DNA from 4 places in the Priestia sp. FSL P4-0332 genome. Region 1 is predicted to be linked to each of the others. Evidence: predicted binding sites of a transcription regulator. Region 1 holds the regulator's gene; each other region holds the start of a gene.
The links. The regulator Rex, encoded in region 1, represses fermentation and respiration genes when NADH is low (regulators of the CRP and FNR family bind a similar motif). The targets are predictions, from matches to a motif close to TTGTGAAATATTTCACAA.
Positions count from the first base shown of each region.

Region 2: a site for Rex is predicted at 1,732-1,749, ahead of MKY06_RS26240 (AtpZ/AtpI family protein). Genes of this name have one in related genera too.
Region 3: a site for Rex is predicted at 1,431-1,448, ahead of yeiL (transcriptional regulator YeiL). Genes of this name have one in related genera too.
Region 4: a site for Rex is predicted at 1,979-1,996, ahead of nirB (nitrite reductase large subunit NirB). Genes of this name have one in related genera too.

Region 1 covers NZ_JBBOUA010000001.1:220,232-223,383, forward strand. Annotated here, with positions in the region: gene MKY06_RS01295 (ABC-F family ATP-binding cassette domain-containing protein) at 1-426, opposite strand, end outside; gene MKY06_RS01300 (redox-sensing transcriptional repressor Rex) at 885-1,523, shown strand; gene tatA (twin-arginine translocase TatA/TatE family subunit) at 1,577-1,762, shown strand; gene tatC (twin-arginine translocase subunit TatC) at 1,778-2,533, shown strand; gene MKY06_RS01315 (YdiK family protein) at 2,560-2,787, opposite strand; gene MKY06_RS01320 (CPBP family intramembrane glutamic endopeptidase) at 2,784-3,152, opposite strand, start outside.
Region 2 covers NZ_JBBOUA010000001.1:4,997,286-5,000,437, forward strand. Annotated here, with positions in the region: gene atpE (F0F1 ATP synthase subunit C) at 1-99, opposite strand, end outside; gene atpB (F0F1 ATP synthase subunit A) at 190-900, opposite strand; gene MKY06_RS26235 (ATP synthase subunit I) at 919-1,290, opposite strand; gene MKY06_RS26240 (AtpZ/AtpI family protein) at 1,297-1,518, opposite strand; gene MKY06_RS26245 (S8 family serine peptidase) at 1,816-3,152, opposite strand, start outside.
Region 3 covers NZ_JBBOUA010000001.1:3,572,977-3,576,128, forward strand. Annotated here, with positions in the region: gene MKY06_RS18640 (NAD(P)H-dependent oxidoreductase) at 16-600, shown strand; gene yeiL (transcriptional regulator YeiL) at 746-1,408, opposite strand; gene MKY06_RS18650 (class I SAM-dependent methyltransferase) at 1,517-1,855, shown strand; gene MKY06_RS18655 (hypothetical protein) at 1,883-2,152, shown strand; gene MKY06_RS18660 (hypothetical protein) at 2,218-2,346, opposite strand; gene MKY06_RS18665 (hypothetical protein) at 2,627-2,839, opposite strand.
Region 4 covers NZ_JBBOUA010000001.1:1,141,060-1,144,211, reverse strand. Annotated here, with positions in the region: gene nirB (nitrite reductase large subunit NirB) at 1-1,799, opposite strand, end outside; cyclic di-GMP riboswitch class I at 2,112-2,196, shown strand; gene MKY06_RS05820 (anti-repressor SinI family protein) at 2,215-2,346, shown strand; gene MKY06_RS05815 (anti-repressor SinI family protein) at 2,370-2,537, opposite strand; gene MKY06_RS05810 (SGNH/GDSL hydrolase family protein) at 3,029-3,152, opposite strand, start outside.

The DNA.
Region 1 (3,152 bases):
ATATTGATAGCCGCCTAAATCTTTGAACGTTACTTGAAGCTGATCGTACTCTTTGGTTAGTTTTTCGTATTGAACTGAATCATTAAAAATGTCTGGATCGCCCATCTTCGTTTCAAGCGTACGTAATTCTTTTTCCATCTTCTTTAACGGAGCAAAGACAGTCATCATTTCTTCCCATATGGAGAGTGTTGACTCAAGAACTGTATCTTGTCCCATATAATCAATGGAAACACCTTTAGGTTTAATAATTTCTCCGCTGTCATAAGAAAGCTGCTCAGCAATAATTTTTAATAAAGTTGATTTACCAGCACCGTTTCGTCCCACTAGGGCAATGCGGTCTTTTGATTGTACTTCTAACTTTATATTCGATAAAATGGGTTCTGCCCCATAGTATTTTGTAATACCGTTCAATTGTAGAATAATCATTTTTTCACCTCTAGTAGTATATCCATAGTGTATTTTAACATATTTTCAACTACAAGTTCTTCCTACAAGCGTTTGTAATTTGTACAGGGACAAGGACAAATGGTGAAGCGAATGTTTTGATTCATGAAATAAAATGATTTTACGTGCACATTTTATACAGGATACTATGTTAAAATAAGAGATAAGTGCATCTCTGAACTTATATATGATGGATGTAGAAAATCCGTCATGACTAACAAACGAATCCTTTGAAGGGCTAATTGCTTCGTTCTAGCTAACGACTTTAAATAGTGCTGGATAGACAAAAGCCGTCGGGGTGTGAAGCGGAGTATATATAAAACAAGAGAAAAGAGAGAGAATTGGAAGCGCTACCTCAAAGCGGTTGATGCTTTGTGAAAGGTAATGCAATATGACTTGAAAATGTTAGTAATGACATACATGAACTGAGGGGGTACAACGTGAACACTGAACAATTAAAAATACCACAAGCAACGGCTAAACGATTGCCGCTTTATTATCGTTTTTTAAAAAACTTGCATGCTTCTGGTAAACAGCGTGTTTCGTCAGCAGAGTTAAGTGAGGCAGTGAAAGTTGATTCTGCTACTATTCGTCGGGACTTTTCTTACTTTGGAGCATTAGGGAAAAAGGGATACGGCTACAATGTGAATTATTTACTTACATTTTTCCGTAAAACGTTAGACCAAGATGAAGTAACGAAAGTAGCACTGATTGGCGTGGGGAATCTGGGAACGGCCTTTTTAAATTATAATTTTATTAAAAATAATAACACCAAAATTGAGTGCGCTTTTGATGTGATAGAAGATAAAGTCGGTACAAAAGTAGGTGACGTGCCGGTTTATCACCTTGACCAATTGGAAGATTATATGAGTGATGATATCTCAGTGGCGATTTTAACCGTTCCTGCCACTGTTGCTCAGCAAATTACCGATCGTTTAGTGAACTGCGGAATTAAAGGGATTCTAAACTTCACTCCTGCACGCTTAAACGTACCGGATGAGATTCGACTACATCATATTGATCTTGCTGTAGAATTACAGTCGCTTGTCTATTTTTTGAAAAATTATCCTGTTGAATAAGGTGGACTGTGTTACGATTTCCTTAAGTCTAAATTAATAAGGAGAGTGGGAATATGGGGATTGGAGCAGGCAGTTGGATTATTATTGCGATTGTAGCACTGCTTATTTTTGGACCGAAACGGTTACCGGAGCTAGGAAGGTCAGTCGGGCAAACGCTTAGAGAGTTTAAGCATGCCGCTAGCGGTGCATCAGAAGATCGTGAAAAAGATAAACAGCGTCAAGTAGATGACAAAGAGTAAAAGGGTGATCATAGTATGACTGAACAAGAAATGTCAATATATGATCATATAGGAGAGCTGCGAAAACGCATTTTAATTGTTTTATTTTTCTTTGTCATTGCCACAATTGGCGGCTTTTTTATAGCGGATAAGGTTATTGTCTATTTACAGCATGCTGATGAGGCAAAAAATTTAACGATGAATGCATTTAGGCTAACAGATCCAGTTAAGATTTATATGCAGTTTGCTGTTATTATCGGCTGTGTACTTGCAGCTCCTGTTGCACTGTATCAACTTTGGGCATTTATTAGTCCTGGTTTATATGAAAAAGAGCGTAAGGTAACGCTTGGATATATTCCTGTTTCCATTTTTCTCTTTATCGGCGGTGTCTCTTTTTCTTATTTTGTGTTGTTTCCATTTGTCGTCGATTTTATGACGCGCGTTTCTGATGAGCTGAATGTAAACCAAGTGATTGGCATTAATGAATACTTTTCTTTTTTAATGCAGCTCACACTGCCTTTTGGCCTGTTGTTTCAGCTTCCTGTCGTCGTCATGTTTTTGACGCGATTAGGAATTATAACGCCTATGTTTTTATCTCAAATTCGAAAGTATGCCTATTTCGTACTGCTAGTTATTGCCGCACTTATTACACCACCGGAATTGCTCTCGCACATGATGGTGACAGTGCCGCTCTTAATTTTGTATGAAATCAGCATCATTATTTCCCGCATTTCGTATCGCAAAGTGTTAAAGGCAAGGGCAGAGCAAGAAAGAGAAGATGTTAGTATGTAAAAAAACCACTGAAACAGTGGTTTTTTTTATTTAGATGAATCATCTTGATTTTTATATTGCTGCTGCAACTTTTTAATTTTATAGTGCAAGATAAAAATGCGAACCGCAAATCTGAAATCGAATGCGGCTACGAGTGCAAATAAGATCGTAGGGAAGTTCCACACGGTTTCCTGAGCATTTTGAATGGCCAGGTAGGTGAATAAAATCCCCATAATAATATAAATAAACCCTCGTGTTAAAGGGATATTCTTCATAAAAACATGCCTCCAAAAATAAACTGCATTTGTTCTGCTTGCTTTTGCATTTCTATAATTTTATCTGCAAAAATAGTTTGAGATAAAATAACGATTGTATTCATCAACACGTGAGCAATAATGGGTACAATAATTAGTTTTGTTCTTGCATAAAGGAATGCAAATACAAATCCCATGGCTGTATACACGAGCAAATGTTTAAAATCCCAGTGTACGGCAGCGAAAATAAGGGAACTAATAAATGCAGAGATAAAAAAATTATATCGTTTGTGAAGAGAGCCGAAAATAATCTTTCGAAAAATAATCTCTTCTAGAATTGGTCCAATAACAGACGTAACGACAATGAGGAACGGCGTTGCTTTAAC
Region 2 (3,152 bases), 4.8 Mb from region 1:
AGCCGTGCCTTCAATCGTCTTAGAAACGATAAGACCGTTACCAATACCAGCACCTAGTGCCGCTAAACCAATCGCAATTGCAGATGCTATTAAACCCATTTTATAAAGTCCTCCCTTAATATATATGATTTTGTTTAACTAAGTTTTGTTTTGTCCAAATTGGGTATTACTTGAACAAAGCTTTATAAATTAATGGTCGCTACTCACTTTGTGAGATAAATAAACCATCGTTAACATTGTGAAAATGAAGGCCTGAATTGCGCCTACAAAAATACTGAATCCTTGCCATAAAAGCATTGGAATAGCAGCTCCAATTGTACCTAAGAAGCCTGTTGTTGCTAAACCAGCTAGCAAGCTTAACAAAATTTCCCCAGCATAAATATTACCGTAAAGACGAAGGCCAAGCGTTAACGTATTGGCAAACTCCTCGATAATCTTAAGCGGGAATAAAAATGCCATTGGCTTGAAGTAATCTTTCGTGTATGCAGAGAAACCTCGCATTTTAATACCATAATAATGTGATAGTACAACTACCATAACGGCTAACGTCAGCGTAATTGCTGGATCAGCGGTTGGCGATTTCCACCATAAGTTATGGTCAATCACGATGGCAAATGGAAGACCCAACATATTTGACACAAAAATGTACATAAGTAAAGTTACACCTAGCGTCAAAAAGCGGCCACCTGTTTTCCAATCCATATTGCTATTAACGAGTCCTTTAACAAAATCTAAGACCCATTCAATAAAGTTTTGTGCACCGCTTGGCTTCATAGCAAGAGTACGAGTACATAAAACTGCAATTAAGAATACAATAACAGAAGCTACGGTAACCATAAGCAAGTTACTTTGACTAAAAGTAAGGCCTAGAAACTCTATAGTTGGTGATTCATGACCCAACTGTGTTCACCTCTCTTTCTATCTTCTACGCATATTTTGAACAACTAAATCTATGATAATGACAACGTAATACGTCATTAATCCCACAACTACACTAATAATATGAAAGGTTTTTGGATAAGAGATGGTAATCACAACTGCGAGAGCAGCTGTTGCAAATCTTACAACAGTCCCAATTGAACGGGGCTTTTTCCCCTCATCCAACGCCTGTCCAAACTGCTCAAACTTTCTTACTAAGTTCCACAAATTATACAAACTCAGGGCGGTTCCTAAAATTAAACCTGCAAAAACAGCCTTATAACTTGTAAATCCCCAGCCGAGAACGTATAATGCTAACAAATACAATATGTATGAACGAAGTCTTGGAAAAACGTGCTGCAAATCCTGCATGAATTATTAATCTCCTGAAAAAAAATGGTGGACTGTCCGCAGCATCATAAAAACACCTGCTGCTAGCCCTAAAAGAAGGCCTAAAATCAAAAATAGTGGTTCGGTGTCAAGCCATTGATCAGCCCATCTTCCAGAGAATAAGCCAATTAAGACTGAACCTGCTAACTGTGATAGAATGATTGACACTAATGCCATCGCTTGCAAAGGATGACGGTTGCGATCTTTCATAAGCTCATACCCCTTTTGCAAAATTTTCTTTTTTCCGAATTCTCTATCGTTTTTATAGCTCAATATATGATAGAAAGGCAAAAAAAATTGCTAAAAAAGGTAAAAACAGCTAATAAAATACACAGAAATATCAACGGTTTTCACAGGTTGAAAACCTTATCATTTATATTCCCTGTAAGCATACAATAGCGTATATTTAATGTCAATGTGTTTAAGCTAAAAACTTCACAATCTCTTCTTATTGTTCACATTTCTGCCACACATAAAACCTCTTCAAATGAAAACATTTAAAGAGGTTCATTCAATCGTTATTGTACTTTGTACAACCTGCTCTTGTCTATGCTTTTTCACAAATGCAAATATTTGGTACGACCCCGGTACAAGCGATTCATCAATCGTTATTTTTCGTTTTCTCATGCCTCTTTCTACATCAACGTCAACATCTAAATACGATACAAACTGTAAAGACTGCTTATCAAAAAGAGCCACGCCTAACTGATCTGCTCCTTCAGGCAAAAACAGTTCATAGCTATACGTATTTTTCTCTTTTTCCGCTGCTACTTGCAATCCCATGACACGAGGATAATCTGGAATGCTAACCATGTACATATAAGGAAGCGAAAATGTTTCACGTGAATCATTTATTTCCAAATATCCGTCATATATACCTTTATTTTTAAAACGGGGCTGCACCGATAAAGTGACAGCTATTTCTTTTGTCTGATGGGGCTGCACCGTGACGGGTAATGGAACATCCCAGTTCACTCCTTCATCCCTTTTTGGAACGTTTAAGCGATACGTTTTTGCTTTATCAGACTGGTTATCAATTTTAAATGATAAGACTTTCTTTGATGGGCGCGTAAAAATACCGAAAGATAAAGAAGATGGATAAAATAAAGAGTCTGCTGTGACAGCTTTTGCTATTTGAATTCTCCCGGCTCCTTGTTCATATACGCGATACGTTTGGCCATTTAGCTGCTGCATTACTTTACTTGTGTTCATCAATGAAGCTTTGACTTGTTCAGGAGACCAGTTCGGGTGAGCTTGTAAAATAAGAGCGCACGCTCCAGCTACATGGGGCGCAGCCATACTTGTTCCATGCATGCGTTCATATCCCCCAGGAACTGTACTATTAATGAAGTAACCAGGTGCGACGACGTCCGGCTTGATTCCCCAAGTAGTCGTTACAGGTCCTCTTGAACTGAAAGATGTGAGCAAGTCTTGCACCACTTGCTTGCCAGTGCGTAAGTATGGCTGTTGAGACTGAATGTGTTGATTAATGGTATCACCGCTTTTTTTACTTACCCATATCACTGGAATATTTACTGACTCTTGTAGTTTACCGATTATGCTTTTTTCAGTCGGGCTATATAAAAGAACAGCTTTTGCTCCAGCCTGTTCAGCTTGTTTAATCTTTTTTTCAACCGCATTTCCTTCTACTTTTAGCAAAATGACGTTACCCAACGCATGCTTTTGCTCTTTGGAATATTCTTCATTTATTACACGCAGCGTTTGATTAAACGTCCATGGACGAGACCCTTCTACTGGCGCCATCATAATTTTTTCTTTGTTAAATCCAATTGTTAGAAATTGAACTGTTGTCGGGGAAACAGAAGCGCCAACGGAAATAGCTT
Region 3 (3,152 bases), 3.4 Mb from region 1:
TGGAGGTTATTTGAAATGAAACACCTTATTGTTTATGCACATCCAAATCCAGAAAGCTTAAACCATGCAATCTTGGATACAACAGTTAATACATTAAAGAAAAACGGTCACGAAGTTGTTGTACGTGATTTATATGCATTGGATTTTCAACCTGTATTGAAACCAGAAGATACTGAAGCTATGAAAGCAGGACAAACTCCTAATGATATTAAAACAGAACAAGAATTTATCTCTGAAGCAGAAGCTATAACATTTATTTATCCTATTTGGTGGACAGGTCTTCCAGCCATTCTTAAAGGATATGTAGATCGAGTATTTGCATACGGGTTTGCTTATGCTCCTGGTGAAGAAGGAATCATTAAGCTTTTGAAAGGTAAAAAAGGCTTGATCATTAATACTCATGGTACTCCTAATGAAGTTTACGATGAGATTGGAATGACAGCTGGTCTGAAAATAACATCTGACATTGGAATATTTGATTTCACTGGAATTGAGACTGTAGAACACTTACTGTTTGGAAGTATTGGATACCTTGATGAAGAAGGATATAAAGGTATTTTAAATAAAGTTGAAGATGCCTTTAATCGTCATTTCTCATAAAAAGATAAAAATACTGCCTAATTAGGCAGTATTTTTTGATGGCACTCTTTTATTTAATGGGCTTTAAAAATTGTAATATTTAGCTCTTTAGGTTCCTAGAACATCCATTACAGCAACTAAAAATGTAAGGTTATTATGAGTATCTTTAATTTAATTTCGCTAGTTTTTCAAGACGTTCTCTGTCTCGAATGATGTAGCCTGGTGACTGCTTTTCAATAATATCTGTTTTACATAGTTGTGCTAGTACATGGAGCAGATGACGATATGATACGCCCAAGTACTCGCATACTTCAGTATGTTTCTCTTTATAAAAGTTACCATCAGCCGACAACATTATAAAAGCAGCGAGGCGGTTCTCAAGCGGATATGCCTGATTTTGGGTATACTTTGCTGAAGTTCTAGTTGCTTTCTCACTTAAAAAACTGCATAAATGCCTGAGAAATGTAACATCTGTTAAGAGCTTATTTTTACAAGCATTAATCGGAATAGCCAAACAAATGGTTTTTGTGACAGTTTGGATAGCTTTAGAATATCGTTGCGAATTTAATAGCTCTACTTCCCCCATGAATGTTGGAGCCTGTAAAAAATTAATCAAAGACACTTTTCCATTTTCGTGTGTAACATAGAGTTTTGCCTTACCTTCAACAAGATAATAAATATATTGAGGGGAGGAACCTTCCTTGTAAATAAACTCACCACGTTCAAATTGGCAGACTTGAATAAATGGAGTAATCGGAAAGGAAAAAAGTGATTGAATCGAATACTTTTCGATATAGTAACTGTGCATAGGCTCGTTTAAAAATTTCATTTTTTCTCCTATTGTTATAAAAATATGAGATATCTCACATTATTTTATACATTTACATGCTATGATGCAATAAAAGTTGATATATCAATAAGGAGTTGTCTCATACACATGATTAAACAAGACGAATATTGGAATGAAGTAGCTAATAAAAAGGAATTTACTATGCCTTTTCAACCTGAATTATTTCTCACACATGTTGACCGTGATGCTGTCATATTGGATTATGGTTGTGGTTATGGGAGAACCTTATCTGAACTAAGAGGTTACGGTTATAAAAATTTACATGGCGTAGATTTTTCGGAAGAGATGATTAAGAGAGCTAAGTCAAACGACTCGGAAATTGATTTTCAAGTTATTCAAAGTGGGAAGCTCCCTTTTCCTAATCATTCTTTAGATGCTGTTTTACTTTTTGCAGTTTTAACATGTGTGCATAAAGATGAGGAATAGAACGCTATTTTAAACGAGATTAAACGCGTGCTGAAACCAGGAGGCATCATATATATTAATGATTTTTTGCTCAATCATGATAAGAGAAACAAAGACCGTTACGAAAAAGGTTTGGCTAAATATCATACCTATGGAGTGTTTGAATTAGCTGATGGAGCCATCTTGCGTCATCATAGTGAAGAGCGCATAAAAGAGTGGATGAATCAATTTGAAGAAGTAGAATATAAAAAAGTAGAATATGTTACTATGAACGGCAATCGTTCTAATGGTTTAGTTTATGTAGGTAAAATAAGATAAATATAGATAAATATAGATAAAAAAAGCCATCTCTTGTGATAAAAGAGATGGCTTTTTTCGATTGTTTAAGATGGCACCTTCTTTGAATTTCCCGAGATTTTTCTTGCTGCAAAAGAAAAAGCTTCTGGAACGTAAAAAATAACACTTAACAGTCCTCTCATAGCTAACTTAGTCAGTGAAAAAGCTAGTTCCATTCTTCATCGCCTCCTTCTCATTACATATTTTATCGTAATTCACTAAAAATTCTTTGTTCATAAAGTTCCTAGAACATATTTTATATTTACTAAAAAGAAACCTTAGTATTGGCAAGGTTTCTTTTCTTTTTGTATAAGGTTCATTCATATGTATCCCACTCTGAGCGAATATTGAAGGTGAATTAAAACATGTTTTTTACTACTATATAGCATTTTCCGACGTTTTGTGATTCATAAAATAAATGGCAACGTCAAATACGCACTTTGTAAAAGCTGATACCTAGCTTTTGTTATTAAAGTCCTTTATTTCTCTTTCAATAAGAGCTACCGAAATTTCGAATGCTTGTATTCTTCTTTTAGCTAAGGTAATTTGAGATTTATATCTATCAGCATTTTCTTTAGCTTCAAACGTTTTTACTGTCTGTCTGAGTTTGTGTAAAGTTGAATCAATTTGACGTTTTGCTTCAACTAATTCAGATACATCAAATTTCATTTACGTCTCTCCTTTTTATAATTTTTATCGGTAAGATGTCTTTCTTTAAAAAGGTTGTTTATCGGCAGAGCTACTGTTATCTATATTTACTGTCCTGTACATGAGTAGCCATCCAAAAATGCTTATTATATCAAATACAGTGAACACAAACTTACCACTTAAAACTTCTCCTAACAATATACCTGATAAAATATTTTTTTATCTATAGAAATTGAAAAGGCTCCTTTGAAAGAAGCAGGTTTCTCTGAGGTATTAAGAGGTAACATTGATTTTTATTGAGATGCTCAGCTGTTCTAAAATAGCCTCTGCGTAA
Region 4 (3,152 bases), 920 kb from region 1:
AGACGCTGACCACCCGTCACTTTTACGAGCGGAATTTCATATTTATCAACAACATCTGCAATTTTTCGTAAATCTTCTGCATTTGTGACGCCTCCGTACATACGAGGAACAACAGAATACGTGCCGTCTTTTTGAATATTCGCGTGCATGCGTTCATTCACAAATCGTGATTCACGTTCGTCAACGTATCCGGTTGGATTCACCATACCTAAATAATAGTTTAGCGCCGGACGGCATTTCGAACAGCCTTCTTCATTATTCCAGCCGAGTACATTCATCACTTCACGCGTATGCGAAAGTCCTTTTGCTTTAATTTCTTCGACAATTTCATCTCGTGAAAGAGTCGTACAGCCGCAAATCGCTTCTTTTTGAACCGCCGCGTCAAAATCAGCGCCAAGAGTATACTGAAGCACTTCCGCTACAAGCGGCTTACATCCTCCGCAGGAGCGAGAGGCACTTGTACAAGCTTTAATTTCATCAACCGATGAGCATCCTTGCTTTTGAATAGCTTCCACAATCGTACCTTTTGTTACGCCGTTACAGCCGCAAATAATATCATCCGCGCTCATGCTTGCTACTAAGCTTTCACCCGCGTTACCGCCAGACGGCTGTAAAATCGACACTTTTGCGACATCGGATACATCTTCTTGCTTTTGTATCATTGAAAACAGTCGATTTCCGTCGCAGCTGTCTCCAAAAAGAACGGCTCCGACGATTTGATTGCCTCGCAGAACAAGCTTTTTATAAATGCCGTCTTGTTCATCGAACACTTTGATCGCTTTTTTCTCTTCATCTTCCGTGAAGTCTCCTGCTGAGAACACTTCAACACCTGATACTTTTAGCTGGGTGGATAAAACCGATCCTTCATAAGGTACTTTTTCTGCCCCGCAAATCGCTTTTGCTAATGCTTTTCCTTGTTCATACAGAGGTGCCACCAGTCCGTATACCATTCCTCTATGCTCTGCACATTCTCCAACGGCGTAGATGTTTGGGATGTCCGTTTGCATATAGTCATTCACGACAATTCCTCGGTTTACGTTAAGTCCCGCTTCTTTTGCAAGGTGAACGTTTGGCTTAATTCCAACGGCCATCACGACTAAATCAGCTTCTAAAAACGTCCCGTCTTTAAAAGATAATCCTTCAACTCGCTCATCCCCAACGATTTCCGCCGTTTGTTTTTCAAGCAAAAACTTCATGCCTTGTTTTTCTAATTCGTTTTGAAGCAATTTGCCGGCTGTTGGATCAAGCTGACGTTCCATTAAATACGGAGCTAAATGAATCACAGATACGTCCATCCCTAGATTTAACAGTCCGCGCGCTGCTTCTAATCCAAGCAGTCCGCCTCCAATAACCGCTGCTTTTTTATACTGCTGAGATGCCTGCAGCATTTCGTCCGTGTCTTTTATATCTCGAAAAGCCGTCACTCCTTTTTTATCAGACCCTGGAATCGGAAGAATAAAAGGAAGAGAACCCGTTGCTAAAATTAACTCATCATACGGTTCTACTCTGCCGCTGTTTGTCGCTACTTCTTTTTTTATCGAATCGATACTAGTAACCGTTTCGCCCGTATATAATGTAATATTGTTTTCTTGATACCAGTTCCAATCGTTTAACGTAATGTCTTCAACATTCGTATCTCCTTGCAGCACTTTTGATAGTAAAATACGATTATAGTTCGGATGCGGCTCGCTTCCGAAAATCGTAATTTCAAACGCTTCGCTTGAAACCTTCAATACTTCTTCAATCGCTCGAACTCCAGCCATTCCATTTCCAATTAATACGAGTTTCTTTTTTTGCACGTTCCATTCCTCCCCTGGCGTCTATACCTGCTTGTTCCAAAGATATATTTTCTATACATCTTTAAAGATATACTTAAGATATATGAATTTTCTGAATCGTTCAACTTATATGTTAGATTATATAACATAATAGTTTTATGTATACGGTTACAATATTGAAGTATAAAGAAAAAGTATTCATACGAAAAGTCTCACATAGGGAATGTAATGCTTTCGAAGATGCTCAAAATGACGGAAACTCAGTCTCAAAAACTTATTTTTTACATGTTTTTACAGGCTAAGTATAGTAGAATATAATTTAAATTATATTATTACAGAAAAAGGCAAACTAATTGAAAAGTTAGGACGCAAAACTACAGATCTACGGTTTTTACACTATGATGGCTGAGTTTCCTTTACTAAAGGAGCAGACTTGATGGAGAAGCTGAACAAGGTATTTGATAACGAACTAGATAAAGATTGGATGCAGCTTATTTATGAAGCAAAACAGTTGGGGTTATCGATTAAAGAAATCAAGGATTTTTTACAACAAAATAAGGCGCAATAATAAAAAGCAAAAAACATTAGAATCTAGATTCTAATGTTTTTTTTATTGTTAACCGTATCATTGTTTTCTAGCGCCTTTTGTTTAAGAAACTCTTTAAACTGATTCTTCGTTATATTTGAATCCATTGCTTCCTTAACTAGGGTCATCCATTCTGGAGGAAGCAACCCATCACTTTTTTCATTAATATCCATTTTATCCCTTCTTTCAGCCTGTCTAATTATAAATCAAATTCCGTTACAATATAACCCTCAAAGCTATTTTTTACGTTAATTTAATAAAATTATCCTAAACTCCCTAAACTATTATGTCAGTAAAAGAGACATTATTCTAGAGAAAAATTGCTTTTTTGTTTCTGATAAAGAACATTTTTTATTTTTGTTCGTTATTAAGGTTTACCAACCGAGGATTTTTTTGTATAATTAACTCAAAATTTGTAATATTAACCCATTTTATTTAGGAGGACCACAATGCCCTTATCTTATTCTTTGAAACGAATTAAAACACCTTTGCAGTTTTTCGGTATTACGCTTTATAAATGCCCAAGCACCGGCTCTTATTATTATAAAAGCAGAGCAAACCGGCATTTAAAAAAAGTAAAATAACACAATAACGTGAATGAAGTTTTCTAGTTTTATCATAGAAAGCTTCGTTCAGCTATTTTTACCTAGCAATAGATCATCTTCTATTTCTTACTTGTGAACCAATTTACTAAATAGTCTCCCCACACTTCACCTCCTTTCTTTGTTAATCTTCCGTCGTTTTTATTAATATACTCACCTAAATGAAACGGCCAAATGAGAGAATGA